DNA from 2 places in the Streptomyces sp. NPDC047917 genome. Region 1 is predicted to be linked to the other one. Evidence: predicted binding sites of a transcription regulator. Region 1 holds the regulator's gene; the other holds the start of a gene.

Evidence for each region. The regulator HspR, encoded in region 1, represses chaperone genes until heat shock. The targets are predictions, from matches to a motif close to TTGAGNNNNNNNNNCTCAA.
Region 2: lon (endopeptidase La) is a predicted target of HspR. The motif match lies at 13,575-13,593, and genes of this name have one in related genera.

The regions. Positions count from the first base shown of each region.
Region 1 covers NZ_JBIDCA010000001.1:598,267-613,237, forward strand. The annotation lists gene ACGF8B_RS02655 (YciI family protein) at 1-86, opposite strand, end outside; gene ACGF8B_RS02660 (Yip1 family protein) at 262-1,353, opposite strand; gene ACGF8B_RS02665 ((Fe-S)-binding protein) at 1,555-3,822, opposite strand; gene ACGF8B_RS02670 (sugar transferase) at 3,921-4,649, opposite strand; gene dnaK (molecular chaperone DnaK) at 4,931-6,784, shown strand; gene grpE (nucleotide exchange factor GrpE) at 6,781-7,431, shown strand; gene dnaJ (molecular chaperone DnaJ) at 7,525-8,712, shown strand; gene ACGF8B_RS02690 (heat shock protein transcriptional repressor HspR) at 8,714-9,160, shown strand; gene ACGF8B_RS02695 (helix-turn-helix transcriptional regulator) at 9,477-10,463, opposite strand; gene ACGF8B_RS02700 (hypothetical protein) at 10,592-10,975, shown strand; gene ACGF8B_RS02705 ((2Fe-2S)-binding protein) at 10,972-11,292, shown strand; gene ACGF8B_RS02710 (pyridoxamine 5'-phosphate oxidase family protein) at 11,409-11,813, opposite strand; gene clpB (ATP-dependent chaperone ClpB) at 12,061-14,682, shown strand.
Region 2 covers NZ_JBIDCA010000002.1:507,329-522,299, forward strand. The annotation lists gene ACGF8B_RS05980 (ATP-binding protein) at 1-567, opposite strand, end outside; gene ACGF8B_RS05985 (response regulator transcription factor) at 564-1,301, opposite strand; gene ACGF8B_RS05990 (spermidine synthase) at 1,525-2,217, opposite strand; gene ACGF8B_RS05995 (hypothetical protein) at 2,332-2,955, opposite strand; gene ACGF8B_RS06000 (hypothetical protein) at 2,952-4,253, opposite strand; gene ACGF8B_RS06005 (ABC transporter ATP-binding protein) at 4,250-5,053, opposite strand; gene ACGF8B_RS06010 (zf-HC2 domain-containing protein) at 5,064-6,248, opposite strand; gene ACGF8B_RS06015 (RNA polymerase sigma factor) at 6,245-6,850, opposite strand; gene ACGF8B_RS06020 (rhomboid-like protein) at 7,030-7,794, shown strand; gene ACGF8B_RS06025 (nucleotidyltransferase) at 7,855-8,682, opposite strand; gene ACGF8B_RS06030 (DNA alkylation repair protein) at 8,753-9,469, opposite strand; gene ACGF8B_RS06035 (hypothetical protein) at 9,878-10,249, shown strand; gene ACGF8B_RS06040 (DUF6571 family protein) at 10,268-12,535, shown strand; gene ACGF8B_RS06045 (hypothetical protein) at 12,538-13,101, shown strand; gene lon (endopeptidase La) at 13,616-14,971, shown strand, end outside.

The DNA of each region.
Region 1 (14,971 bases):
TCCTCCGGCGTCCACCGGTCCATGGGGACATCGTTCACCGCGCTCGGAGCGCCGCGGTAGTGCTTGAGAAGCAGGTACTTGGCCATCGTGGTCTCCTCGGTGTTGGTGCGGACCATTGTGGTCGCGCTCACCACGGGGACGGAGCACGCCACGGGTTCTCGACATCACGCGCCCATGCATTTCGAAATTATTCGCCCGGGAACTCCGAAACCCCCGGCGCACGGGAGGCGCCGGGGGTTTCGGGGTGTGCGCGGGCGGGCGTCAGATGGTGCCCAGCTTGATGATCGACAGCAGGGCGATCAGCTGGATCGCGGACGCGCCCAGTGCCTTCGGCCAGGGCAGGTCGTGCGATTTGCTCACCATCGAGGTGAACAGCGCGGCCGAGGCCAGCCAGGTGATCCAGCCGAGGATCTGGACCAGGGAGTTCTCGCCGCCGAGGAAGACCGCGAAGATCAGGCGGGGCGCGTCCGTGATCGACATGATCAGCATGGACAGGCCCACCGTCGGCTGCCACGCGCCGTCGCCGCCCAGCTGGCGGGCGAGCGTGTGCGTGACCGCGCCGAGAACCAGGCCGCCGATGACGAAGCCGAGGCCCGTGATGACGACGTAGGGCACCGCCGTGGAGATCGTCGCGTGGATCGCGTCGTCCCGGGCCTGGTCGAAGCCGAAGAGCGCGAGCAGGCCGTACAGGAACGTGACGATGAGCGCCGGACCCCAGACGGGGTAGTCGCGCATCTGCCAGAACGTCGGTCCCGGGCGGAGCACGATGCCGCTGAGCAGCTGCTTCCACGGCAGCCGGGGGCCCGAGGGCTGGGCGGGGGCCTGGCCGGCGCGGTAGGTGTCGCCGGGGCCGTACGGGTCCTCGCCGATGCTGAATGCCTGGGTGTGGCCGGGGGCGTTGGCGTACGGGTCGCCGTGCTGCGGGGAACCGTGGGGGTTCTGGGGCTGGTGGGGATGCTGAGGCTGCTGGTACGGGTCACCGAAGTACTCCGGTTCGCCGTGGCCGCCGCCCTGGCCGCCGTTGTAGCCACCGCCGTGACCGCCGCCGTTGTAGCCGCCGTTGCCGTGACCGCCGTTGTAGCCGCCGCCCTGGCCGCCGCCGTTGTAGCCGCCGTTGCCGTGGCCGCCGTTGTAGCCGCCGCCCTGGCCGCCGCCGTTGTAGCCGCCGTTGCCGTGGCCGCCGTTGCCTCCGTTGTTGTACGGGGGCGGGGCTGTGTTGCCTCCTGCCGGCGGCCAGGGCTGTTGACCGTACGGCGGTGGTTCCTGTGTGCCGTACGGCTGCTGCCGCGGTTGCTGTTGCGCTTGCTGCGGGGTGCGGTTGTCCCGGCCGCGTCCGATCCTGAATCCAGCCACGTCATCGAACGTACCTGGTCCGGGCCGGTGCGGTCAGGGGGCCTGGGGAACCTGCCCGCCATTGCCGCCGAGCTGTGACATCCCCTAGGGGAACCCCGGGGGGAACTCCCCAGGGCGTCGGGGGAGTCGCGGATGGAAAGCGGAAGCGGCCGGTCCCGCCCCTGGGCAGGTCCGGCCGCTTCCGTCGTGCGGTCTACCGGGTCACTTCACCGGCTCGGGCTCCGGCGCGTCCGCAGACTCCGCCTCCCCGGCCGGGTCGGCCGGGGTCTTCACGGAGTCCAGCAGCAGCTGCGAGACGTCGACCACCTGGATCGACTCCTTCGCCTTGCCCTCGTTCTTCTTGCCGTTGACCGAGTCGGTCAGCATGACCAGGCAGAACGGGCAGGCGGTGGAGACGATGTCGGGGTTGAGGGAGAGGGCCTCGTCGACGCGCTCGTTGTTGATGCGCTTGCCGATCCGCTCCTCCATCCACATCCGGGCACCGCCGGCCCCGCAGCAGAAGCCGCGCTCCTTGTGACGGTGCATCTCCTCGTTGCGGAGGCCCGGGACCTTCGCGATGATCTCGCGCGGCGGGGTGTAGATCTTGTTGTGACGGCCCAGGTAGCAGGGGTCGTGGTACGTGATCAGGCCCTCGACCGGGGTCACCGGGATCAGCTTGCCCTCGTCGATGAGGTGCTGGAGCAGCTGGGTGTGGTGGATGACCTCGTACTCGCCGCCGAGCTGCGGGTACTCGTTGGCGATGGTGTTGAAGCAGTGCGGACAGGTCGCGACGATCTTCTTCGACGACTTCGGCTTCCTGGTCGCCTCGTCCTCGTCATCCTCGCCGAACGCCATGTTCAGCATCGCGACGTTCTCCTGGCCGAGCTGCTGGAACAGCGGCTCGTTGCCGAGGCGGCGGGCCGAGTCACCGGTGCACTTCTCGTCGCCGCCCATGATCGCGAACTTGACGCCCGCGATGTGGAGCAGCTCCGCGAAGGCCTTCGTCGTCTTCTTGGCGCGGTCTTCGAGAGCTCCCGCGCAGCCGACCCAGTACAGGTAGTCGATCTCCGTGAGGTCCTCGACGTCCTTGCCGACGATCGGGACCTCGAAGTCGACCTCCTTGGTCCACTCGACGCGCTGCTTCTTCGCCAGGCCCCAGGGGTTGCCCTTCTTCTCCAGGTTCTTGAGCATCGTGCCCGCCTCGGACGGGAACGCGGACTCGATCATCACCTGGTAGCGGCGCATGTCGACGATGTGGTCGATGTGCTCGATGTCGACCGGGCACTGCTCCACGCACGCACCGCAGGTGGTGCAGGACCACAGCACGTCCGGGTCGATGACGCCGTTCTCCTCGGCCGTGCCGATCAGCGGGCGCTCGGCCTCGGCGAGAGCGGCGGCCGGGACGTCCTTCAGCTGCTCCTCGGTCGCCTTCTCGTTGCCCTCCATGTCCTTGCCGCCGCCGGCCAGCAGGTACGGGGCCTTGGCGTGCGCGTGGTCGCGCAGGGACATGATCAGGAGCTTGGGGGAGAGCGGCTTGCCGGTGTTCCAGGCGGGGCACTGCGACTGGCAGCGGCCGCACTCGGTGCAGGTGGAGAAGTCGAGCAGGCCCTTCCAGGAGAAGTGCTCGATCTGCGAGACGCCGTAGACGTCGTCCTCGCCCGGGTCCTCGAAGTCGATCTCCTTGCCGCCGGAGGTCATCGGCAGCAGCTCGCCGAGCGAGGTCTCGCCCTTGGCGTTGCGCTTGAACCAGATGTTCGGGAAGGCCAGGAAGCGGTGCCAGGCGACACCCATGTCCTGCTTCAGCGCGACCGTGATCATCCAGATGAAGGAGGTCGCGATCTTCAGGCCGGCGAAGAAGTAGGTGAGGTTCTGGAGGGTGGAGACGTCCATGCCCTCCAGCCAGCTGACGACCGGGTACGAGATGAAGAAGGAGGACTCGTAGCCGGCGACGTGGTGCTGGGCGCCTTCGAGGGCGTGCAGCATGAAGATGCAGACGCCGACGATGAGGATGACGGCCTCGACGAAGTACGCCTGGCCGAAGTTGGACCCGGCGAATCGGGACTTGCGGCCCGGCTTGCGCGGATGGGCCAGCTGGCGGATCACGATCAGGGTCAGGATGCCGAGCACGGTCATCGTGCCGATGAACTCGACGAAGACGTTGTACGGCGCCCAGTCGCCGATGACCGGCAGGATCCAGTCGGCCTTGAAGAGCTGGCCGACGGCGTTGACGATCGTCAGGAGCAGGGAGAAGAAGCCCACCGCCACGAACCAGTGCGCGACACCGATGATGCCCCAGCGGTTCATCCGGGTGTGACCGAGGAATTCCCTGGCCACGGTGACGGTGCGCTGTGCGGGTTCGTCCGTGCGGGTGCCCGCTGGCACGTTCTGGCCGAGCCGCATGAAGTTGTAGATCTGCAGGAGGGCGCGGACGAACAGGGCCACGCCGACCACGATCAGAACCAGCGACACGATGATCGCGGCGAGTTGCATTTGAGGGCTCCTCGGGCCTGCGAGGGTGGGGAGGGTCGGATCCAGCGTCGATGAGACGGGTACTGGCGATTATCAGTGATTACTAAGCAGTAACTTAATCAGTCTGTGCCGACACTACCCACTTCTTCCGCCGTGCTGTAGCCGGAGAGGCGGTGATCTGTGTCGCTCAGGCGTGCCTTGCCGCGCAGGGCGAGCCCTCGGGCCGCCTCGCGCAGCGGAGCGTGTACGGCGCTCGCCAGGATGGCCAGGTCCACCCGTACCCCGTGGTGCTCGGCGTAGTGCTGGTCCAGCAGGGCGGGCTCGTCCCACGGCATCCCGGAGCGGGAGCGGATCTGCGCCAGGCCGGTGAGGCCCGGTTTCAGTTCCTGCCGCCAGTGTCTCGCGCCCGGGGAGGCGGGGGCTCCGGCGGGGTCGGTGCCGGCCCGCGGGTCGTCCGGCGCCAGGGGTTCCGGGCCGACCAGGGAGAGGTCCCCCCGGACGACGTGCGGCAGCCGGGAGAGCAGGTCCAGCCGTAGTCGCCGGGTGCGCAGTGAGCGCAGTACGAAGACGTGGCCGTCCAGGCCGACCCGCGGGGAGCGGGTCAGTACGCCGCCCGGGGGTCGCCGCGCCGCGAGGGCGACGGCGCCCGCGGCGAGCAGCGGGGAGGCCAGGGTCAGGAGGGCCGAGCCGAGGGTCAGGTCCAGTACGCGCTTGGCCGGCGGGGGCTCCCACCGCCGTACTCGTGCGCGTACCGCCGACAGGGCCGGTGGCGGCCCGTACCGCCTCGCGCTCCGGCTCGGTGGCGGCCCGTACCGCCTCGCGTCTCTCCTCTGTCTCTGTGTCTGCATCGTTCGCACCTGCCTGGGTTCGCGGCGGACCGAGTGCCGGTTTTGCGTGGCTCGCGGCATTTTGTGACAGAACGATCCCACGGGGCGATGATGGGGAAGGGCTGCATCGCCCGGGGGCGGGGGTGTCGTGCGCGATCGGGCCGCAACCCCGGGAAATGGCGGCGCGCGCGGAGCCTCTGCACGATAGTTGAGTCGCCTCGACTCAGGTCTGTTGACAGTGAGGCGGGGGTCGTGCATCCTTGAGTCAGATCCACTCAAGTAGTCAAGCTGGAGGAATTGAAATGGCACGTGCGGTCGGCATCGACCTGGGCACGACTAACTCCGTCGTCAGCGTTCTCGAAGGCGGCGAGCCCACCGTCATCACCAACGCAGAGGGCGCCAGGACCACGCCGTCCGTCGTCGCCTTCGCGAAGAACGGCGAGGTGCTGGTCGGCGAGGTCGCCAAGCGCCAGGCAGTGACCAACGTCGACAGGACCATCCGCTCCGTCAAGCGCCACATGGGCACTGACTGGAAGATCGACCTGGACGGCAAGAGCTTCAACCCGCAGCAGATGAGCGCCTTCATCCTGCAGAAGCTGAAGCGCGACGCCGAGTCGTACCTGGGCGAGAAGGTGACCGACGCGGTCATCACCGTCCCCGCGTACTTCAACGACTCCGAGCGTCAGGCGACCAAGGAGGCCGGCGAGATCGCGGGCCTGAACGTCCTGCGCATCGTCAACGAGCCGACCGCCGCCGCGCTGGCGTACGGCCTCGACAAGGACGACCAGACGATCCTCGTCTTCGACCTCGGTGGCGGCACCTTCGACGTGTCGCTCCTGGAGATCGGTGACGGCGTCGTCGAGGTGAAGGCCACCAACGGTGACAACCACCTCGGTGGTGACGACTGGGACCAGCGCGTCGTCGACTACCTGGTGAAGCAGTTCGCCAACGGGCACGGCGTGGACCTGTCCAAGGACAAGATGGCTCTCCAGCGTCTGCGCGAGGCCGCGGAGAAGGCGAAGATCGAGCTGTCGTCCTCGACGGAGACCTCGATCAACCTGCCGTACATCACGGCGTCCGCCGAGGGCCCGCTGCACCTGGACGAGAAGCTCACGCGCTCGCAGTTCCAGCAGCTCACGGCCGACCTCCTGGACCGCTGCAAGAGCCCGTTCCACAACGTCATCAAGGACGCGGGCATCCAGCTCTCCGAGATCGACCACGTCGTTCTCGTCGGTGGCTCCACCCGTATGCCGGCCGTCGCCGAGCTCGTCAAGGAGCTGACCGGTGGCCAGGAGGCCAACAAGGGCGTGAACCCGGACGAGGTCGTCGCCATCGGCGCCTCGCTCCAGGCCGGTGTCCTCAAGGGTGAGGTCAAGGACGTCCTGCTCCTCGACGTCACCCCGCTGTCCCTCGGTATCGAGACCAAGGGCGGCATCATGACCAAGCTCATCGAGCGCAACACCACGATCCCGACCAAGCGGTCCGAGATCTTCACGACGGCCGAGGACAACCAGCCGTCCGTGCAGATCCAGGTCTACCAGGGCGAGCGCGAGATCGCGGCGTACAACAAGAAGCTCGGGATGTTCGAGCTGACCGGCCTGCCGCCGGCCCCGCGTGGCGTCCCGCAGATCGAGGTCGCGTTCGACATCGACGCGAACGGCATCATGCACGTCGCCGCCAAGGACCTCGGCACCGGCAAGGAGCAGAAGATGACCGTCACCGGCGGCTCCTCGCTGCCGAAGGACGAGGTCAACCGGATGCGTGAGGAGGCCGAGCAGTACGCGGAGGAGGACCACCGCCGCCGCGAGGCCGCCGAGTCGCGCAACCAGGGCGAGCAGCTCGTCTACCAGACGGAGAAGTTCCTCAAGGACAACGAGGACAAGGTCCCCGGCGACGTGAAGACGGAGGTGGAGACCGCGCTCACCGAGCTGAAGGAGAAGCTCAAGGGCGAGGACACCGCCGAGATCCGTACCGCCACCGAGAAGGTCGCGGCCGTCTCGCAGAAGCTCGGCCAGGCGATGTACGCCAACGCCCAGACCGACGGCGCTCCGCAGGGCGACCCGCAGCCGGGTGCCCAGCAGGCCAAGGCCGATGACGATGTCGTCGACGCCGAGATCGTGGACGACGAGAAGGACGCCAAGGGCGGTGCGGTGTGACCGAGGAGACTCCGGGTTTCGAGGAGAAGCCCGACGTCCCCTCCGGCGCCACCCCTGACGGAGCTGAGCCGAAGGACGCCGCCTCCTCTTCGGAGGAGGGGGCGTCCCCGGCCGGGGACGGAGTACAGACAGTCGGCCTGACGGCCCAGCTGGACCAGGTCCGCACCGCGCTCAACGAGCGCACGGGCGACCTCCAGCGGCTCCAGGCCGAGTACCAGAACTATCGCCGCCGCGTCGAGCGGGACCGGGCCACGGTCAAGGAGATCGCAGTCGCGGGTCTCCTGTCCGAGCTCCTGCCCGTGCTCGACGACGTCGGCCGGGCCCGCGATCACGGCGAGCTCGTGGGCGGGTTCAAGTCGGTGGCCGAGTCTCTGGAGACGGTCGTCGCCAAGCTGGGCCTGCAGCAGTTCGGCAAGGAGGGCGAGCCCTTCGACCCGACGATCCACGAAGCCCTGATGCACTCGTACGCGCCGGACGTCACCGAGACGACCTGCGTGGCGATCCTGCAGCCGGGGTATCGGATCGGCGAGCGCACCATCCGCCCCGCGCGGGTGGCGGTGGCCGAGCCCCAGCCGGGCGCGACGCCGGCCGCAGCGAAGGAAGAGAAGGCAACCGACGAGGAGAGCGGTGGCACCGAGGAGGTCTGACATTCCGTCCGACCACCTCGTGGCCCACCGCCCGGCCATGCGACCGGCCCACGGGCCGGTCGCATGGCCGATCGTCCGGAAGGAGGGACGTCGATGAGCACGAAGGACTTCGTCGAGAAGGACTACTACAAGGTCCTCGGCGTCCCCAAGGACGCCACCGACGCCGAGATCAAGAAGGCGTACCGGAAGCTCGCCCGCGAGTTCCACCCGGACGCCAACAAGGGCGACGACAAGGCCGAGGAGCGCTTCAAGGAGATCTCCGAGGCGAACGACGTCCTCGGTGACAGCAAGAAGCGCAAGGAGTACGACGAGGCGCGCGCACTCTTCGGCAACGGCGGCTTCCGGGCCGGACCCGGCGGCGCCGGAGGCAACTTCAACTTCGACCTGGGCGACCTCTTCGGAGGCACCCAGGGCGGGGGCCAGGGCGGCGCGGCCGGCGGGTTCGGCGGTGGCGGCGGTCTGGGCGATGTCTTCGGAGGCCTGTTCAACCGGGGCGGCACGGGGACGCGGGTGCAGCCGCGGCGCGGCCAGGACATCGAGTCCGAGGTGACGCTCAGCTTCACCGAGGCGGTCGAGGGGGCCACGGTCCCGCTGCGGATGTCCAGCCAGGCGCCCTGCAAGGCCTGTTCCGGCACCGGCGACAAGAACGGCACCCCCAGGGTCTGCCCGACCTGTCTCGGCACCGGCCAGGTGTCGCGCGGCACCGGCGGCGGCTTCTCGCTCACCGACCCCTGCGTGGACTGCAAGGGCCGGGGCCTCATCGCCCAGGACCCGTGCGACGTCTGCAAGGGCAGCGGGCGGGCGAAGTCCTCCAAGACCATGCAGGTCAGGATTCCGGCGGGCGTCTCGGACAACCAGCGGATCAGGCTGCGCGGCAAGGGCGGCCCGGGCGAACGCGGTGGACCGGCCGGCGATCTGTACGTCGTGGTCCACGTCGACGCCCACCCGGTCTTCGGCCGCAAGGGCGACAACCTCACGGTCACCGTGCCCGTCGACTTCACGGAGGCGGCGCTCGGCGGCGAGGTGAAGGTGCCCACGCTCGGCGGCCCGCCGGTCACGCTGAAGCTGCCCGCCGGCACTCCCAACGGGCGTACGATGCGCGCCCGCGGCAAGGGCGCCGTACGCAAGGACGGCACCCGGGGCGACCTGCTGGTCACCGTCGAGGTGAAGGTGCCGGGCGACCTCAGCAACGAGGCCAGGGACGCCCTGGAGGCCTACCGGAAGGCGACCGCGGGCCAGGACCCGCGGGCGGAGCTGTTCCAGGCAGCGAAGGGAGCTTGAGGTGGACGGCCGACGACGCAATCCGTACGAACTGACCGACGAATCCCCGGTGTACGTGATCTCGATCGCGGCCCAGCTCTCGGGCCTGCACCCGCAGACACTGCGCCAGTACGACCGTCTCGGCCTCGTCTCGCCCGACCGCACGGCCGGGCGCGGCAGGCGCTACTCGGCCCGCGACATCGAGCTGCTGCGCACCGTGCAGCAGCTGTCGCAGGACGAGGGCATCAACCTCGCCGGCATCAAGCGCATCATCGAGCTGGAGAACCAGGTCGCCGCGCTCCAGCAGCGCGTCGCCGAGCTGTCGGCGGCGGTGGACGGCGCGGCCCAGGCCATGCAGCAGCGGGAGGCCCAGGTGCACGCCTCCTACCGGCGCGATCTGGTGCCGTATCAGGACGTCCAGCAGACCAGCGCGTTGGTGGTCTGGCGGCCGAAGCGGCCGAAGGACTGAGCCGGGTGGCGAGTCGACGGACCGGGCTGCCGGGCCGGGCTGACGGACCGGGCTGACGGACCGGGCTGACGGTGAAGGGCTGACTGGCCGAGCTGACGGTGAAGGGCCGGGGTGCCGACTTACGGGTCGGTTCCCCGGCCCTTTGCCGTACGCAGGTGTGTGCGGTGCCGTGCTGCGCTGCGCGGTGTGGTGCGCGGTTGCGGTGCGTGGGTGTGGTGCGGTGTACGGCCGTGCCGTGCGTCGTGCGCGCCGTGTGTGGTGCGAGTGCCGTGCGTCGTGTGTGCCGTGTGTGGTGCGTGTGCTGTGCGGGGCCCGGTCAGCTCTGCTCCTCCTCCAGGATTCCCGACCGCGCTATCAGGTAGCCGAGCTGGGCCCGGCTGCTGCTGCCGAGTGCGGCGGCGAGCTTGGCGACGTGGGCGCGGCAGGTACGGACGTTCATGCCGAGTCTGCGGGCGATCGAGTCGTCCACGTGGCCCTCCACGAGGAGCTGGGCGATGGAGCGCTGAACCCCGCTGATGCCCAGGGAGGTCGGTTCGTACTTGACTTCCTCCCGCAGCGGAGCAGCCCTCGTCCAGAACTGCTCGAACACGTTGACCAGGTACTGCACGAGCCCGGGATGGCGGAGCTCCAGGGCCACCTGGTCGTCGTCGCTGGCCGGGATGAAGGCGACGGTCCGGTCGAACACGATCAGGCGGCCGATCAGCTCTTCGAGCGTGCGTATCTCCACGTTGTCGTCGGTCATGCGTTCCGCGTACGCGAGCGTGCTGGGGCTGTGGCGCGCGGTGTGCTGGTAGAGGGTGCGCATGCTGACGCCGCGGTGGACCACGGACAGGCCGCGTTGCAGCGACTTGCTGAAACGATGCTCGGCCCGGCCGCCGCCGGGCTGGACGGTGAGCACTTCGGCGCGGCACTCCGCGGTGGCGAGATCGAGGGCCGCGTTGATCCGGTTCTCGCCCTCCAGCACGGTGATGGCGTGGGTGCTGGGCGGCCCCAGAGTGCTGATGTCCATGAATGGCTCGAACGACTCCGTCAGTTCGACCGAGTGCCGGCGCCGCTCCAGGATCTCCCGCTCGATGGGATGCAGATGCTGCGCGAGCGCGGTGGTCGGCGGAACAGGCCGGAGCCAGTCCGGGTCGTCCGGATCGGGATGCAGCAGCGCGAACTCCATCAGGCAGGGCGCCGGTTCCACTTCGGCGCGGGCAATGCGTCCCAACCGCAAAGCGCTGGCGTAAAGGCGTGCCCCCGCGTCGCACAGTTCGGTGATCCCATGAGAATGTGTCGGCTTTGTGTTGCTTGTGGTCATATCGTCACCCCCCAGGTTCCTGAACATGCAGGAACATGATGCATCTACTCAGTGGTGCTCGCGTGCCCAGGTGAGACATCGTCTTAGGTGCGGGGGAGAAGAATCCACAAGTGAGGACGAAGCCGACTATGTATAAGCGAATGCATCGCTCGGCGCTTGCCGTCTCGTTCGTCGCGGCCCTGGGCATCGGGCTGCTGGGCGGCAGCGACATTGGCTGGAGCGAGGACAGTGTTGCCGGTGGCGACATCGGGTGGACTGTCCGGGCCGGAGCCGACGGTGACATCGGGTGGCCGGTCGCCCCCGGCAAGTCGTCCGACATCGGCTGGGTCGTCCAGGCCGCGGCCGACGGTGACATCGGGTGGCCGGTCGCACCTGCCAAGTCGTCCGACATCGGCTGGGTCGCGCCTGCCAAGTCGTCCGACATCGGTTGGGTCGCCCCCGCCGAGTCGTCCGACATCGGCTGGGTCTCGCCCGCCCGTATCGGCTCCGCCACGGTCCAGCCGGGCGCATGACCATCCCGCCGGACGACCGGACCTTCCGGCGCGAGATGGCCACGGCCTACCGATCAGGCTGGCATTTCATCGATCTCGTCACCGCCATCCCCCACTGTGGCGACTCGTTGATGGTCACTCTGTTCGGCGACCCCATCGTTGTCGCACGTGAAGAAGACGACGAAGTACGTGCCTACCGATGCCTCCGCAAGCCGCGTGGAGCCCCGCAGCCCGTTCGCTGTGCGATCCGGTACGACATGATTTTCGTCAACCTCGACCGGCGTGACCACCAGCTGTTCGAGCCAGAGACTATTTCCGCCACCCCCCGCAGTGCCTGAGCGATCCCCCGTCGTTACATGTCGCTCAGTCACTCCCCCACACAACGGCGCCATCGTGACCTGAACACGATGGCGCCGTTGTGCTTTTCCCGGCCGGGTACGGTCCGAAGCCGTGCTCAGGCCCTGCCGAGCGCCCGGTCGACGGCGATCTCGATGACGATCCGGTCCGGGTTGGGCGCCGGCGTGCGCTCGTAGCGCTCCGCGTAGCGGCGTACCGCGTCGGCCACCGCCTCCGGCTCCGTGCGCACCGTCGCGCGCCCCTCCAGCGTCGCCCAGCGGCGCCCGTCGATCTGGCAGACCGCGACCCGTGCCCCGTCCGGGCCCGCGGCCAGCACGTTGGCGGCCTTCCTGGTGTTCTTTCCGGTGATGACCCGCGCCAGCCTCGTCTCGGGGTCGTACGTCACGCCCACCGGCACCACGTGCGGCGTGCCGTCCGGGCGGGGCGTGGTCAGGGTGCACACATGCCGCGCGCGCCAGAAGGCGAGGTACTCGGGGCCGGGATTCGTCACGTCGACTGCCATGTGGACAGCGTAGGCAGCGCGGGCGGGGGCCCGGTCCGCCGCCCCCGCTGCGGTGGCGGAGGGCCGGGGCGGCCGGTTCACTCGAAGCACCGGAATCGGTGGAACCGGACCCGGGACGACTCCCGGCCGCAAGTTGAGCGGAGTGGACTCAATTTTGGCTTGAGTGGGGTAGACTCAACTTTACGCACGTCGACCTAGTCAGTGTTGTCGAGAGGGCAGTCACCGCAAGAAGGAGGAGAAAGCGCACGTGGACGCCGAGCTGACCAACAAGAGCCGGGACGCCATCAACGCGGCCACCAGCAGGGCCGTGAAGGACGGGCACCCCGATCTGACCCCCGGGCATCTGTTGCTCGCCCTCCTCGCGGGCGAGGACAACGAGAACGTCACCGATCTGCTCGCCGCCGTCGAGGCCGACCAGATCGCCGTACGCACCGAGACCGAGCGGCTGCTGGGCGCCCAGCCCAGCGTCACCGGGTCCACCGTCGCCCCGCCGCAGCCCAACCGCGAGCTGCTCGCCGTCATCGCCGACGCCGCGCAGCGCGCGAAGGAGCTCGGCGACGACTACATCTCCACCGAGCACCTGCTGATCGGCATCGCGGCCGAGGGCGGCCGCGCCGGTGAGATCCTCGGTGGGCAGGGGGCCAGTGCGAAGAGGCTGCTGGACGCATTCGAGAAGAGCAGGGGAGGGCGCCGGGTGACCACACCCGACCCGGAGGGCCAGTACAAGGCGCTGGAGAAGTTCGGCACGGACTTCACCGCCGCCGCACGCGAGGGCAAGCTCGACCCGGTCATCGGCCGTGACCAGGAGATCCGCCGGGTCGTCCAGGTGCTCTCCCGCCGCACCAAGAACAACCCCGTGCTCATCGGTGAGCCCGGCGTCGGCAAGACGGCCGTCGTCGAGGGCCTCGCCCAGCGCATCGTCAAGGGCGACGTCCCCGAGTCCCTGAAGAACAAGCGGCTCGTCTCGCTCGACCTCGGCGCGATGGTCGCGGGCGCCAAGTACCGCGGCGAGTTCGAGGAGCGGCTGAAGACCGTCCTCTCCGAGATCAAGGAGAGCGACGGGCAGATCATCACCTTCATCGACGAGCTGCACACCGTCGTGGGCGCGGGCGCCGGCGGCGACTCCGCCATGGACGCCGGCAACATGCTCAAGCCGATGCTGGCCCGCGGCGAGCTCCGCATGGTCGGCGCGACGACGCTCGACGAGTACCGCGAGCGGATCGAGAAGGACCCCGCCCTGGAGCGCCGCTTCCAGCAGGTGCTGGTGGCCGAGCCGAGCGTCGAGGACACCATCGCGATCCTGCGCGGGCTCAAGGGCCGCTACGAGGCCCACCACAAGGTCTCCATCGCGGACTCGTCGCTGGTGGCCGCCGCGACCCTCTCCGACCGCTACATCACCTCCCGCTTCCTCCCCGACAAGGCGATCGACCTGGTCGACGAGGCGGCGTCCCGGCTGCGCATGGAGATCGACTCCTCGCCGGTCGAGATCGACGAGCTCCAGCGTGCCGTCGACCGCCTCCACATGGAGGAGCTGGCCCTCAAGAACGAGACCGACCCCGGCTCCCGGCAGCGCCTGGAGAAGCTCCGCCGCGACCTCGCCGACAAGGAGGAGGAGCTGCGCGGCCTCAACGCCCGCTGGGAGAAGGAGAAGCAGGGCCTCAACCGCGTCGGTGAGCTGAAGGAGCGCCTCGACGAGCTGCACGGCCAGGCCGAACGCGCCCAGCGCGACGGCGACTTCGACACCGCCTCCAAGCTGCTGTACGGGGAGATCCCGGGCCTGGAGCGGGAGCTGGCGGAGGCGAGCGAGGCCGAGCAGGAGGCCGCGAAGGACACGATGGTCAAGGAGGAGGTCGGCCCGGACGACATCGCCGACGTCGTCGGCTCCTGGACCGGCATCCCGGCCGGGCGTCTGCTGGAGGGCGAGACGCAGAAGCTGCTGCGCATGGAGGACGAGCTCGGCAAGCGCCTGATCGGGCAGAGCGAGGCCGTGCGGGCGGTGTCGGACGCGGTACGCCGCACCCGCGCCGGAATCGCCGACCCCGACCGGCCCACCGGCTCGTTTCTCTTCCTCGGCCCGACCGGTGTCGGCAAGACGGAGCTCGCCAAGGCGCTCGCCGACTTCCTCTTCGACGACGAGCGGGCCATGGTCCGCATCGACATGAGCGAGTACGGCGAGAAGCACAGCGTGGCGCGGCTCGTCGGCGCCCCGCCCGGATACGTCGGCTACGAGGAGGGCGGCCAGCTCACCGAGGCGGTCCGCCGCCGCCCGTACAGCGTCGTGCTGCTGGACGAGGTCGAGAAGGCCCACCCCGAGGTCTTCGACATCCTGCTCCAGGTCCTGGACGACGGCCGGCTCACCGACGGGCAGGGCCGGACGGTGGACTTCCGCAACACCATCCTGATCCTGACCTCCAACCTCGGCAGCCAGTTCCTGGTCGATCCCCTGACCAAGCCCGAGGAGAAGAAGGAGCGGGTCCTGGAAATCGTACGGGCCTCGTTCAAGCCGGAGTTCCTCAACCGGCTCGACGACCTGGTGGTCTTCTCCGCCCTGTCCGGTGACGAGCTCGCGCACATCGCGAAGCTCCAGATCGACCGGCTCGCCAAGCGGCTGGCCGACCGGCAGCTCACGCTCGACGTCACCCCGGCCGCCCTGGCCTGGCTGGCCGAGGAGGGCAACGACCCGGCGTACGGGGCGCGGCCGCTGCGCCGCCTCATCCAGACGGCGATCGGCGACCGGCTGGCGAAGGAGATCCTGTCCGGCGAGGTGAAGGACGGGGACACCGTCCGGGTGGACCGGGTCGGCGACGACCTGCTGGTCGGCCCCGTGACCGCGGGCGCCGGTGCGGCGGCTCCGGGCGGCGCCGCGTAGCGGGCATCCGGCCCGATCGGTGCCGGGCCCCGGCCGGAGGACCCAGGTGTCCCCGGCCGGGGCCCTGTCGTCGGCGCCGCCGTGCGGGAGGGGAGACATCGCGGTGATTCCGCGAGAAAGCGGTGATTCCGCCTGGAACGGGATGGTGGGAATCATCGCCGTCATTGGTGATCCATTGTTCAACATCGATATTGCGCCAAACGCCTGTTCTCGTACTGGGCGGCGGCAGCCCCTCGACCGGCTCCGTCCGGGCCGCATCACCCGCCCTTGACAAGGGAGTTCCGCTCGG
Region 2 (14,971 bases), on a different contig from region 1:
GAAGCGGCCGGCCTTGAGCGTGACCACCCCGTTGTCCAGCCGGGACAGGTCCAGCAGCGTCTCCACCAGCCTGCCGAGCCGCTCGGTCTGCTTCAGAGCGGTACGCATGGTCTCCGGATCGGCCGAGGACACCCCGTCCACGACGTTCTCCAGCACGGCTCTCAGCGCCGCGATGGGTGTTCGCAACTCGTGCGAGACATTGGCGACCAGCTCCTTGCGGTGCCGGTCCACGGCCTCCAGATCGTCCGCCATGCGGTTGATCGTCTGGGCCAGGTCACCGAGCTCGTCACGCCGGTCGGCGCCGCTCACCCGTCTGGTGTAGTCGCCGTGCGAGATCGACCGGGCCACCGTCGTCATCTCGTCCAGCGGCGAGGTCAGACCGTGCGCGACGAACTGGGTTATGAGCAGGGTCGCGATCACCGAGAACACCGTGATGAACCGCAGCTCGGTCCTGGTGCGCACGGCCACCATCAGCAGCCCGGTGGTGATGAAGACCGAGACCACGACGAGCGTGCTCATCTTGGCCTTGACCGAGAAGGGGCGCAGTCCGGAACCGGGCCGGGTCATGGAGCCGGGGTCTCCAGGGCGTAGCCGACACCGTGCACGGTACGGATCCGCTCCGCGCCGATCTTCCGGCGCAGCGCCTTGATGTGGCTGTCGACCGTACGGGTGCCGGAGGCGTCCGCCCAGTCCCAGACCTCGGCCAGCAACTGCTCCCGGGAGAGCACCGCCCGCGGGGTGTTGGCCAGGCAGACCAGCAGGTCGAACTCGGTCGGCGTGAGGTGGACGTCGTCGGCGCGCACCCGGACCCGGCGCTGCGCGTGATCGATCTCCAGCTCGCCGAGGCGCAGTATCCCGCTGCGCGGTGTCACCGCGGCCAGCGCCGCGCGCTCGACCCGGCGCAGCAGGACGTGGACCCGGGCCGCCAGCTCGCGCATCGAGAACGGCTTGGTCATGTAGTCGTCGGCGCCCACGCCGAGACCGACCAGCATGTCCGTCTCGTCGTCCCGCGCGGTCAGCATCAGCACCGGCACCGGCCGCTGGGCCTGGACCCGGCGGCAGACCTCCAGGCCGTCGAAGCCGGGAAGCATGATGTCGAGCACCATCAGATCGGGCTGCCACGCCTCGGCCGCGTCCACCGCCGCGGGGCCGTCGAGTGCGGTCTGCACCAGAAAGCCCTCGGCCCGCAGCCGGGCGGAAATGGCTTCGACGATCGTGGCGTCGTCCTCGACCACCAGCACCCGGCGCTGCGCGCCCGGGGTGGCCGCGACACCGTTGTGGGTGGTGTGTGTCTGTTCCATCGCCCCGCCCCTGCCCGTTCTCGCGGGGGCCATTCCCCCGGACGCACGGTCTTCGCTTGTGGATTTCGTGGGTGATCCCGTTACCGGTCAGCAGCGTAAAGGCAGTGGACTGCTCTCGGCTACGCAGGGTGTAACGCCTCGGACGCAAAGAGGTGGCGGAGTGTCGGTCTTGTGACGCTTGGCCCCCGGACTTCCGGGGGCCGGAGATACCCGGTGGGGGAACTCAGGCTGTCCGAAGTGCGAGATGCACCACGTCGGGAACACCTCGGGCAACAGTGATCTCTTCAGTCCTTACCCCATCGAATCCGGCATTCCGCAAGGCCTGTTCGAAGTCGGCGGACGGCTGCGCGGACCACACCGCGAGAACGCCGCCCGGCGTCAGCCGCTCCCGGCAGTCCGCCAGACCGGCCGGGGAGTACAGACCGTTGTTGTCCTCGGTGACGGTCCAGTCCGGCCCGTTGTCGATGTCCAGACACAGGGCGTCGTAACGGTCCGTAGTCGTACGCAGGTACTCGACCAGATCCGTCGTCAGGATCCCGGTCCGCGGATCGGCCAGCGCCGCGCCGGAGATCGTGCCCAGCGGCCCCCGGAGGTGCCAGTCCACGATCGCCTGCTCCCGCTCGGCCACGACGATCCGACCCCACCTCGGCCCGTCGGCGGCCCGGACCAGCGAGAAGCCGACGCCGAGACCCCCGATGAGCACCGACGGAGCGGTCCGGTCGGGCGGCAGCGCGGCCAGCGCCGCGTCGATCAGCAGCCGCTCGGAGCGCCCGTCGGAGGTGTCCATCAGGAAGCACCCGTTGGCGATGATCTCGAAGTCGTCACCCCGCTCCCGCAGCACGACCTCGCCGTACGGGCCTTCGCGGCGGTCGAGAACGACGGGGGAGGGGGTGTCGGAGTGATGGATCTGGGGCATGGTGCGGGTCTCCGGCGGGTGGCGGGCAGGTTCCCGGCCATCCTGGCCGGTCGGCGTGGCCCGGTGCCAGCGGATTGCCGGATCCGAGCCGAGTGCCCGGAGGGAACCGGCCGGTCACCCGCGCTCCGGGCGTGCGCCGCGCACCACCAGGAGGGCGGCCCCGGCCGCGCACACCGTCACGGCCACCGCCCACGCAGCACCCTGCGGGCCCGGCTGCATCGGCCAGGCCCACACGGCCGCCGCGCCGCCCGGGGCGCGGGGCGCCGTCAGGTAGACGGCGCCGCCGTAGACCGTCATCGGCAGCCAGCTCAGCCGGGCGCCGAGCAGGGCGGCGGAGGCCGCGGCCACCCCCGTCGCGCCGAGCACGTTGCGCACCATGGCCGGTACGCCGAACTCCTCCGGGTGCCCCGGGACGGCCGCCGCGAGCGCCCCGGCCGCCAACGCGGTCAGCACCAGCAGATGCAGCAGCCGGCGCGGCCACCAGCGGCGTACGGCGGTCCGGTCCAGCTCGTCGGAGTGCGAGTGCAGGCCGGTGCCGATCGCGGCGGAGGCGAGCAGCGGGGCCAGCACGACGACCGGGACCCGGGCGGTGTGGTCGAAGTGGGGCTGGTCCTGGAGCCAGTCGGCGGCCCGGGCGGCGACGAGGGCGATGCCGGCCAGGGTGGCGGCGGTGAGGGGGAGGGCGCGGGAGCGGAGGTAGAGGAGAGGGAGAGCCGCGAGGGCAGGGTGGGTGCTCACAGGGCCGGTACCTCCGAGGGCGTGCAGCTCTTCAGGGTGGCCAGATAGCGGCCGAGCCAGGCCTTGCGGTCGGTGTCCGGCATGGCCTTGAGGCGGGTGAGGTAGCGCTTGTCCGGGCGCCATGTCGAGTGCTCACCGGCCAGCCAGTCGGCCACGGTGTCGTCCGTCCGCATCACCCGATCCGCACCCTCGCGTTCGCTCCAGTGCGCATCGGCCGAGCAGTCACGCCACGTCAGCCCCAGGACGGTGTCCGAGACGAACAGCTGGGGGTCGGTCAGCTTGTCGCGGGTGATGCCCCAGCCGCGCGTCGCGAGTGAGAGACCGGCCTCGCCGTCCTTCGGGCCGGACTCCGTGTCCACGTATCTGGCGGGTGCGCCCGGCACTTCCGCCAGCCGCGAGAACACTCCCGACAGGGCCTCGGACATCCGGGGCAGCAGCTGGGCGTCGGGCGCCCGTACGCAGAGCTGCGGCGTGCCGGGTGCGGCCGCCGAGCAGACCCGGTGCCGCACGGCAGGGTCGTCCCGGAACAGGCCGGTGCCCGTGTGCACGATCACCGCGCCGGCCGTGACCGCCACGGCGAGTGGAACGACGGCCAGGCCGCGCCGCCGGGCCGCGTACGCCAGCAGTGCGGTGACGGCGATGCCACCCGTCCAGGCCAGCAGGACCGGTGCGAACCACCGCACCGGGACGTACCCGTCGAGCGGGTACTGCTCGGCGGGGCTCAGGAACCGGACCTCCGACTCCATGTAGCTCGGGGCGCCCAGGAGCACGTAGAGAACGGCCGCGAGCACCGGGGCGATCAGCCGCCACCGCACCAGCCGGCCGACGACGAAGCCCACGAAGGCGATGGACAGCAGCCAACCGAGATCCGTGACGGCGATCGAGAAGGACGGCCCGCCCGCCCCGGTGTACGGAGCCGTCGCCGCGAACGCCCCGCCCAGCGTCAGCAGATATCCGGCCGCCGCCCACAGCGCGATCGGTGCCGCTGCCGTCGTCGCCTGTGCGAGCCGGCCGCGCGGGACCGAGAGCAGCAGTTCGGCGGTGCGGCGGCGGTACTCCCGACCGCCCTGCCAGCAGGCGGCCGCGGCGACGAGCGGCCCGCCGAGCAGCGCCGTCGCCGAGTGCAGCTGGGACTGGGTCTCACCCCAGCTCCCCTGCCACTGGGGTGCCTTGCTCCACAGCGGAACGAGGAGGGTGAGCGCCACGGCGAGACCGGTCCACGGGGCGATCCCGCGCCGGAGTTCGGTCCGCAGGGCGGTGTGCGTCCGGCGTCGTACGAGTGCTCCGGGATCCGTCATCGGTTCACCACCGCCGCCCGGTGCGCCCGCAGCGCGGTGGTGTAGCCGCGCTCGATCGGATTTCCGTCCGGCTGCCCGGCTCCGCCGTCCTCGGCGCCGCCGAGCTCCGTGAGCTCCCGCGTAGTCCCCCGGTACGCGATCCGGCCCGCCTCGATCAGCGTCACACCGGTGCAGGCCGCGGCGACGTCCTCGACCAGATGGGTCGAGACGATCACGGTGGTGGAGCGGCCCAGCTCCCGTATCAGAGCCCGGAACTCGACCCGCTGCTCCGGGTCGAGACCGGCGGTCGGCTCGTCGAGCAGCAGCAGGTCCGGGGAGTTGACGATCGCCTGGGCGATGCCGACGCGCCGCACCATGCCGCCCGACAGGGTCTTCACCCGGGCGTCGATCCGGTCCGCCAGACCCACCCGGTCCACCGCGCGCTCCACGGCCGCCTGGACCGTCGCCGCGTCCATCTCCTTGAGCCAGGCCACGTAGGAGACGAACTCGCGGACCGTGAAGCCCGGGTAGTAGCCGAACTCCTGCGGCAGATAGCCGAGCCTGCGCCGGACCGCCGCGCGGCTGCTGTGGTCCGACCCGGCGCCGACCTCGCTGCCGAGCAGCTCCACCCGGCCGCCGGAGGGTGCGGCGACGGTGGCGAGCACCCGGATCAGCGAGGTCTTGCCCGCCCCGTTCGGCCCGAGCAGCCCGTGCACACCGGGCGCGAAATCGAGGTCGACGGCGTCGAGCGCGGTCGTCCTGCGGTGCCGGACGGTCAGCGCCCTGACCTCGACCGTGTTCACGGCCTCGGTGCCGCTCATGCGTTCACGCTCACAACGTCTCCAGATGGTCGAAGGATCTACGGCGTACGGCGAGCAGCGCGGCGCACACCAGCGCGCCGGCCGCCCAGCCGGCCTGTGCGGCGGGGCCCGCGAAGTACCGGGCGGCCCCGGTCGCCGCCGCGAGGGCGGCCGGGGGTGATGTGGCGAAGACGGGCAGGACGACGGCGGCCGCCCAGGCCACGGCGACGGACGTGGCGCCGGTGCGGCAGCCGACGTACGAGCCGAGGGCGAGCGCCGCCAGCGTCATCGCGAGCCCGGGCAGCAGCCAGGCCGCCGCGCCGGGCCGCCCGCCGGACGCGGGCAGCGCCGCGCCGGCGAGCGTGAGCGCCGGGATGCTCACGGCGAGCACCGCGGCGGTCCTGGTCAGCAGCAGCCGCAGCCCGCCGGACGGGGTGGCGGCGGTGATCTCGTGCATCGGGTCCGCGTGCCGGCCGTAGGAGAGGCCGACCCCGGCGAGCGGCAGCACCGGCGCGACGACGAGGAGCAGCGGACGGACCGCCTCCCCGGCCCCGGCCCCGTACGCCAGCGCGACGGCCCCGACGGCCACCAGCACCAACGCCACCAGCCACGACCCGCGCAGCGCGGGCCCGGCGGCCCACAGCAGCCGCCCGGCACAGGTGGCGGCCCCGGCGAAGCGGAACGGGGCGCCGGGGAGCGGCCCCTTCGCGGGCGCGCCGTCCGCCGCGGCGTGGGAAGCCGCCATCGGCACCGGCTCCCGTGCCGGCTCCGGCCCTTGCACCGGCTCCCGTGCCGGCCTTCGTACCGGCTTCTGTATCGGCCTTCGTACCAGCCCTCGTACCGGATCCGGCTCTCGTGCCGGCTCCCAGGCCGGCTCCCGAACCGGCTCCGGCCCCTGGGCCGGTCCTCGTACCGGCCCAGGTACCGGCCCCTTCGCGGGCGCGCCGTTCGCCTCCTTCACCCCCTCCGTCCCCTCCGCCGCCACCGCGGTCATTACCGCGGCCAGCACCCCCGCGCGCACGCCGGCCAGCACCGCCCCGGTCTCCGGGCGTGCCCGTACCGCCGCCGAGAGCCGGGCCGCGCACCCGCCGCACGTCTCCACGTGCTTCTCCACGGACCAGGCGTCCGTCTCCGGCACCGAACCGGCGGCGTACCGCCCGGCCAGTTCCTCGCTCACGTGCCAGTGGGGCATGCCGGCCCCTCCCCTCGTGGTCATGCCGTTCCTCCCAGCGGTCCGGCCGCCGGGGCCGGCAGTTCCAGCGCGGCCCGCAGCTCGCGCCGGGCCCGCATCGCCCGGGTCTTGACCGTGCCTTCGGGTATGCCGAGAAGACGGGCCGTCTCGCGGGTCGTCAGCCCGTCGACGACCGTGGCGCGCAGGACCTCCCGCAGCTCGGGCGAGATCCGGTCGAGCGCGGCGCCCACGTCCCCGTACTCCAGCCCGGCGAGCACCCGTTCCTCGGCGGACGGCGCGGTGGCGGCCCACTCGTTGCTCCCGGCCCGCTCGGCCCGGTGGGCGAGATCGGAACGGGCATGGACCCGCTGGGCGTCCACCAGCCGGCGCGAGGCGATCACCCACAGCCAGCCGCCGACCCTGGCCCCGCGGTGCGAGGCCGCGGAGCGCCAGACCGTCACGAAGGTGTCCTGAAGGACTTCCCGCACGGTCTCGGCATCCGCACAGCGCCTGCTCAGCCGGGCCAGCAGCCAGCCGGCGTGCCGGTCGTAGAGCGTTGCAAGGGCCTCCGTGTTTCCTTGCGCGACGGCACGCAGCAGGGCGTCGTCGTCGTTCGGGTCCTCCCCCGAGGGGCGCAGCAGCTTCACACCTCTTCTATCGGGGGGCGGACCACGACCGGTTCACGGACGGGTGTCTGTGGCTCACGCCATAGACGGCGCGGGGGAAGATCAAAGAAGGTAGGGCCTTGCTTCGGGGGGCTTGTCATGGAAAGGGGCCTCGCGCGGTGCATCAGCGTACGGACAGGGCGGTCCGCGAAAAACCCTCCGTGGCTCCGCTGCTCGACGCCGTCCCGTGCCAGCCCGGCGGGCCGGGCCGCCCCGCCGCTTCGGGCCCGGCCGCCCCACCACCCCCTCCGGCCGGCGGGGCCCGCCGGTGGCCGCGGCTGCTGCCGACGCCCGCCGGCACGCCGTTCACCTTCGGGTACCTGCTGGTGCTGGTCGCCACGTCCCTGTTCATGGAGTTCGCCGATCCCGCCGTCGTCGCCGCCGCGCTGCGTGAATCGAGCACCGATGTCGCGCACCTCGGCGAGACCCCGCTGCTGGTCCTGGCCGCCAGCGCCCTGTGGGTGGTCGGCGGGCTCGCCTCCCCGGTGGTCTTCGTCCTCGCCCTCGTACTGACCGCGCTGGAACGCCGCATCGGAGGATGGCGGACCGCCGCGGTGTTCGTGCTCGGCCATGTCGTGGCCACGCTCGCCACGGAGATCCCGGTCGGGATCTCCGTGGTCGCCGGGCACCTGCCGGAATCGTCGCTGCACCGCCTCGACTACGGCATCAGCTTCGGGCTGATGGCGAGCGTGGGCGCGCTCACCGGACTGCTCACCCCGCTGGTGCGGACGCTGGTGCTCGGCGGGCTGGGTGTGATGCTGACAGCCGATCTGATCGACCTGAGCAGCCCACTCACCGACTGGGGCCATCCGCTGGCGCTGCTGTTCGGGATTGCCTGCTGGCCGCTGCTGCGGCGGGCCGGCGCGGTCCGGGAGGCGGTGACCAGGGGAGTGGCGGCCAGGGAGTGGCGGCCAGGGGCGAGGTGATCAGAAGTGCGGTGATCAGGGGCGAGGTGACCAGCGGCGAGGTGATCAGGGGCACGGTGGTCAGGGGCGCGGCGCCTTCTCGCCGTGCACCGCGACGTACTCGGCCGCCAGCCAGGGCGCGAGGTCCTCGATGAGCGTGCTGAGGACGGCCGGATCGGCGGAGGGGTTGCGGCCGGTGTACGCGGCCAGCCGCATCTGCTCGATCCGCTCCGGGTGGTCCGGGTAGTAGCGGGCGAACACCTCGGCGGACTCGGCCAGGTCACTGGTCCAGCCCTGCCACCGCGGCATGACCAGCGTGAAGCCGGACCGGACGAGCCGGCGGGCGGCGCCCCGGCTGAGGTTTCGGCGTGCGGCGTCCGTGGTGGCCTCGGCGGCCCTGCGCCGCCAACGGGGCAGCGAGAGCACCAGGTCTCCGTTGGTCTCCCGGGCGAGCAGGGAGGTCGGGCGGTAGCGCGGCAACCGCCCGGCGAGGTCCTCACCCAGCAGCGGGGTGCAGAGGCAGGCCAGGAAGAAGCCGAGGTCGTGGCGTTCGAGCTCACTGGTGACGGCGTCGGTACTGGTGAGGAGGGCGCCGACACCGTCGATCTGCCCGAAGCCGGCGTCCAGGCCGGCCTCGACGGCACGGGCCGCCGCCTCGTCGGCCCCGGTCGGCCGGGTACGCAGCACCAGCAGCAGATCCAGATCGGAGACACCGGGAACGGCCGTGCCGCGCGGAATGCTGCCGTAGACGTACGCGCTGTGCAGCCGCGTACCGTCGAACGCCCCGGTGATCCGGGACCGGGCAGCCGCCACCACGGGGGCGAACGCCGAGGGCACCCGGCTCAGCGAGCCCTCCCGCCGGATCGTCCCGTCCGCGTTCAACCCCCGGCCACCGCTGTCGACGTCCATGGGGGCACTGTGCTCGTACTCGTGCGACGAGCCGAACGATTTTCGCGCCCGACGGGGACCACGGGGCCCCTCAGCCTTCTTGCCCCTCCCGGCGGCGCACCAGCTCGGCGATCCAGACCGGTGCGAACGGGGACGTGCAGTTCGGGGGCGTCGGGTAGTCCTTGAGCACTTCCAGTCGCTCACCGATGCCGATGGCGCGGGCGCGGTACTCGGCGTGCTCGATCCCGATCTGCGCCAGACAGTGGTTCATCGCCCACTGCAGCCGGTCCGGGGCGTCCTTCATCTCCGCCTCGATGACATCGAGCAGCCCGGGGAGATCGAGCCCCTCGGGCTTCTTCGCCACCCGCTCGGTGGTCAGCGCCCAGCCGGCGCTCGCGACGACCGGATCCGGGTCGGCGGACCAGGCCAGGCGCAGCTCCTCGGCGTGCGGGTTCTTCTTCACCACGTAGTTCACGAGCCAGTCGTGCACCTTGGGGGCGCGCGCCCCACGCACCATGACGTCCAGCTCGTCGCGCCCGAACACCTTGGGCCGGCAGATCAGGATGGCCAGCAGCCTGGCCGCGGTGTCGTCCGTCGCCCAGAGCCCGACCGCGAGCTCCTGCTGCGTCTTGAGCCGCTTCGCGAGCGCGCGCAGCCTGCCGAGGTTCACCCCGTGATCGTCGCCGTGCTTCTCGTTCACCCTGCGCGTCTTCGGATCGTCGAGCCCGGCCAGCTCGGCCATGACCTGCGCCACCGTCGTCGTCCCGGCCACCTCGGCCTCCTGCCCTTCGTGCTGTCCCGCGCGCATGAAATCCCAGCGTACGGACGCAGGCCGCCGGCGCACGTGATCGCCCGGAGGGCGACACGTGACCTCATGTCTGTGTGAACCGTGGGGCTGAAGTTGGCCAAATCACGAGGCGTTGTGAGGGCGTTGCCGCTGTGATCAGCGGTCCCCGATCAAATAAAATGCCTGTTCGGTCATGGGCTGAAGGGGGAGGGGTCTGCAGCCGCACGGAAGACGGGGCGGCAGCGCCCGGCACGGGGGCGTCGTTCGACATCCTGTATGCGGTCCACGCGGCGAACCCGCAGCAGGCCTTGGCGATCGAGCCCGGAGGACGAAGATCCTCACAACGAGAACTGGTCGAACGGGGGCGTGATGGCCTGGAACGAGTGGGAACAGGTCAAGGCTGAAGCCGCGCAGCGGCAATCAGCTCACATGCAGCTGAATCGAGCTGACGGAGAGCCGGGAGCTTCAGGTGGTCCGGCTGATCTGGTGGTGAACCAGGACGACCTCGGAGCGGTCGGACACGAGGCGTACATGCTGCGCGATCGGCTCTCCCGGGACGGTGACCATGCCCGTCCTGCCACCTTCGACGCGGCGATCGCCCTGACGAACGGCAATTTCACCAGCGGCTCGCAGTTGCTGAAGGTGCACGACCGGTGGAACAGCCAGCTGCGAACGCTTCTGGACGCCTGCGCCCGGATCTCCGACCACCTCGACTACAGCAAGTCCGTTCACGCCGCGGACGATGCGGACATCGGCGGCAACCTGCTCACCGTGTCCAAGATCAGCGAGTACTACGAGTAGGACGAGGAGGGAGGCGCCGTGCTGACATTCGATGACGTCGTCAACGCGCCCGTCGCCAAGTTGAAGGAAGCCGCGGACGACTGGTCGGAAATGGTGACCAAGCTGGAGAAACTTGCCGACGACGCCCGGCAGGGAATGAAGGCCAAGTCCGACAAGGCGCGATGGCAAGGCGTCAACTCCGATGTCACCAAACCCTTCATCGGCAAGACGGCCAAGGAGTTCGAAGACGCCGGGGCCCAGGCCAAAGGCATCAATCTGCTGCTCGCGGATGCGCACACGTCGTTCAAGTCCGCCAAGGACGCGCTCGTCAGGATCAGGGACGAGGAGGGCCCGGCCGCCGGGATCCATGTGGACGCCAAGGGCAAGGTCACGCCTCAGTACGACCTGGAGAGCGACATCGCGGCGCGCCACGACCCGGGCTACTCGGAGGCCCTGCGGAAGCAGAACGATGCCGTGTCCTCCTGGCAGCGGAAGATCGACAGGATCGTCGAGGACTGCTCCGACGCCGACGAATCACTGAAGCGCGCCCTCGCGACGAATGTGAAGGACGACCACAACTTCACGGCTCCCAAGTACGAGAGCCTGGACGCCGAGCAGGTGGACCGGGCGCTGGGGCTGATGAAGAAGGTCACCGGGGACGGCGGCACGGCGCGCAATGTGGCAGCGCTGAGGGAACTCGAAGACCTCCTGGACGACAACCGCAACGATCCCGAGTTCGCCCCGGACTTCTACCGGAAGCTGGGCGCCGAGGGCACCCTTGAGTCGTACATGAAGATGTCGCTGGATGCGACGTCCCTCGGACCGGCCGGCCAGGACCGGGCGAACATGGTCCGCAACATCCAGAGCGACATGGGCGCCATGCTGGGTCTCGCCACCAAGACGTCGACACCGGACCACCTTGGCGCCGGGTGGACCACGCAGCTCATGAAGGCGGGCCACAAGCAGATCGACGTACCGGGCGCCGGCTTCGCGAAGCTGTACGGCTACCAGGCGCTGGGTGCGCTCCTCCGGGAAGGAACGTACGACAAGAGCTTCCTGCTGTCTGTCGGCCGGGACATGGTCGCCATGGACAGGAAGAATCCGGGCATCTGGCACGACAGCCTGCCGTCGGACCAGAAGATGCTCATCAACCTCGACGAGACGGGTGGCAAGGGCTTCAATCCCCTGACCGGCCTGATGGAGGCCATGAGTAACAATCCCGGGGCATCAGCAGCCTTCTTCGACGAGCCGCTCCGCGAGGACAGCGACAAGGACGGCATCGTGACCACGGACGATGCTGAAATCAAAGGCGAGAAGGCGCAGGACGTTGTCAGCTACATGCTCGACAAGAAGCCCATGGACGACTGGTACGACACGGTCACCGGCGGAGAGCAGAGCCCTGGCCAGACGGCCATGGGCAACGCCTTGGAAGCGGCAGTCACGGGACGAGTGCCGGGCGACGAGGGCGCGCCGCCGGTAGAGCACGGCAAGCACATGAGCAGCGTGATGACGAAGGTTGTCGCGAAGATCGGTGCGGAGCCCGAACTCGTGGCAGAAGATGGGCGACTCAACGGACTCACCCAGAACTTCGGCAACATGGCCGCCGAATACATGCCTGACCTGCAGGCCACGGCTGAGAACGGCGCGAAACAGATCGAACCGTTCGGTACGCCCGCAAAATTCAAGAAGGATGAGATGGCCTTCTTCCTCGGCGCAGTCGGCCAGGACCCCCAGGCGTACGGTGCGATCACCAACGCTCAGCAGGCATTTACCACAGCGCTGGTGTCCGACGTCTTTCAACACCTCGATAAACACAGTGACATGGGTGAGGCGGTGCGCAATGCCGTCCACCCGGGAGGCGAGATCGCCGGAATCATGACCGAGGCGAGGGCGCAGGGGGTATTCGAAGCACAGGTCGCCGAGGACGAGGAATACAACGACGGCGTCGCAGAAAATGCGAAGTGGACGAATCGCATCATTGATGCTGTCGGGGCCAAGTACGTCGAGATGCTTCCCGCAGGTGGTGACGTGGTGGGCTGGATCAAGGAAGACGTCAGTGAGTCCGCTGTGAAGAATGCAGAGCACGACACGACGACAGCGTCTCGCCATGAATCTGCGGCAGGTTACACGCGCGCCGAGGAGGCCGCCAAGAGCGCCGCCACTTCAGCGGTGGGGGCGGCTGGACGAGGGACCGGTCTGACGTCTGAGCAGATCGAGGAGTACCAAGGCTCGGCCTCCATCGAGACAGCAGTGGCGCACTCAGTGGGCCGCGATCTGGTCGCCAGTTCAGCCCCCAAGGGAAGTTAATCATGCGCCGATTCGTGAATTCTGCCGTAGTGGTATCAACATTCGTGATTTTGGTAGGTCTTCTGACGGGCTGTTCGGGCAGCGAGAAGGAGGCTGTTCCGGAACTTCCCAAGCGAATCTGCTGGAACGCGTTCGCCGGCAGTGACGTGTTGCCCATCCTTCCGATGGGTGACAAAGCTGCCGTGTATCACAGGCCCTTCGTGTTGGTTGATGATCTCGACTCTGTCACATGTTCCCTCGCCATTGATGGCGCTCCGATGTTTGCGGCGGACGCCGCCCTCCGAGGGTTCGAGGGTCAGATTGACTGGAGCTCGATGGACAGGGCCAATCCGCAGCCGATCGACGTGGGAAAGAAGGGCATCATCTGGGACAGCGGCGCTGCCGCCTATTTCATCTGTGAACCCTCCAGGGGGCCGAACTCGCCCGGAAAGTACATCGACCTGCGCATCACCGTGGGTAGTGCCCCCGATAAATCCAAGCTGCCGAGCGTCCTGCCAGCACTTATGAAGCAGTTTGTGGCATTTGCTCAGCGCGAGCTGAAGTGCGGTGCGAGTAGTGGGAATTGAATCCCTGATCGGTTCGGGTGATCGGCGGTTCGGCATCGATCGGAGGCTCGGCGGGTTTTCTCCTGGGATGTAGCTGAACCGCCTCGGGTTCGGTGGGGCCCGGGATCGCACCGCGGTGTCCGGCTCCTCGCGCCCGAACGCCTGCGGGCGGTAGATCAGGGGCCTCGGGAGCCCCGCCGCAGGGCCGTCCGGCACCTGGAGCCCGCCCGCGAGCTTCTCCCGTGGCCTGAGTCGCTCGCGAGTGCGCGCAGCCTGCCGAGGTTCACCCCGTGATCGTCGCCGTGCTTCTCGTTCACCCTGCGCTTCTTCGGATCGTCGAGCCCGGCCGGCTCGGCCATGACCTGCGCCACCGCCGTCGTCGCCCCGGTCGGGTGCCCTCCCCTGCCCTCACCCCTTCGCGCCCCTCGGTCGCCCGCCCCATGCGATCGCTCACAGCGAACGCACGCCTGGGAACAATGGGCGGCTCAGCAGCATTGAGTCTGCATAGCTCAACTTGACTGCCGAAGGGGAGATCATGGCTACCGATTCCAATGCGGTCACTCCGCTCGCCCTGCCCGTGCTGCCGCTCGACGACGAGGTCGTGCTGCCCGGGATGGTGGTGCCTCTGGACCTGTCCGACACCGATGTACGTGCCGCTGTGGAGGCCGCACAGGCCGCGGCCCGTGACGGTGGCAGCAAGCCCGAGGTGCTTCTTGTTCCGCGGATCGACGGTACGTACACCGGTACCGGTGTCATCGGCACCGTCGAGCAGGTCGGGCGGCTTTCGGACGGGGATCCGGGCGCGCTCATCCGCGGCCGGGGCCGGGTGCGGATCGGGGCCGGGACCAGCGGGCCGGGTGCCGCGCTCTGGGTGGAGGGGACCCGGGTCGACGCGGTCGTTCCCGATCCGCTTCCCGGGGCCGCCGCCGAGCTGGTCAAGGAGTACAAGGCGCTCGCCACCAGCTGGCTCAAGAAGCGCGGCGCCTGGCAGGTCGTGGACCGGGTCCAGCAGATCGAGGACCTCTCCGCGCTAGCCGACAATTCCGGCTACTCGCCCTTCCTCACCACCGCCCAGAAGGTGCAGCTCCTGGAGACCGTGGATCCGGTCGCCCGGCTGAAGCTCGCCATCCAGTGGCTCGGCGAACACCTCGCCGAGCAGGACGTCGCCGAGTCGATCGCCAAGGACGTCCAGGAGGGCGTCGACAAGCAGCAGCGCGAGTTCCTGCTGCGGCGCCAGCTCGAAGCCGTCCGCAAGGAGCTTTCCGAGCTCAACGGTGACCCGGAGGACGAGTCCGACGACTACCGGGCGCGCGTCGAGGCCGCCGACCTTCCCGGGCACGTCCGCGAGGCCGCGCTCAAGGAGGTCGACAAGCTGGAGCGCTCCTCCGACCAGAGCCCCGAGGGCTCCTGGATCAGGACCTGGCTCGACACCGTCCTCGAACTGCCGTGGACCGAACGGACCGAGGACGCCTACGACATCCGGGGCGCGCAGCAGGTGCTCGACGCCGAGCACGCGGGCCTCCAGGACGTGAAGGAACGCATCACCGAGTACCTGGCCGTGCGCAAGCGGCGCTCCGACCGGGGGCTCGGCGTGGTCGGCGGGCGGCGCGGCGGGGCCGTGCTGGCACTGGTGGGCCCTCCGGGCGTGGGCAAGACCTCGCTCGGTGAGTCCGTCGCGCACGCCATGGGCCGCAAGTTCGTCCGCGTCGCCCTCGGCGGTGTGCGGGACGAGGCGGAGATCCGGGGCCACCGGCGTACGTACGTCGGCGCACTGCCGGGACGCATCGTGCGGGCCATCAAGGAGGCCGGTTCGATGAACCCGATCGTCCTGCTCGACGAGATCGACAAGGTCGGCTCCGACTTCCGGGGCGACCCGGCCGCCGCCCTCCTC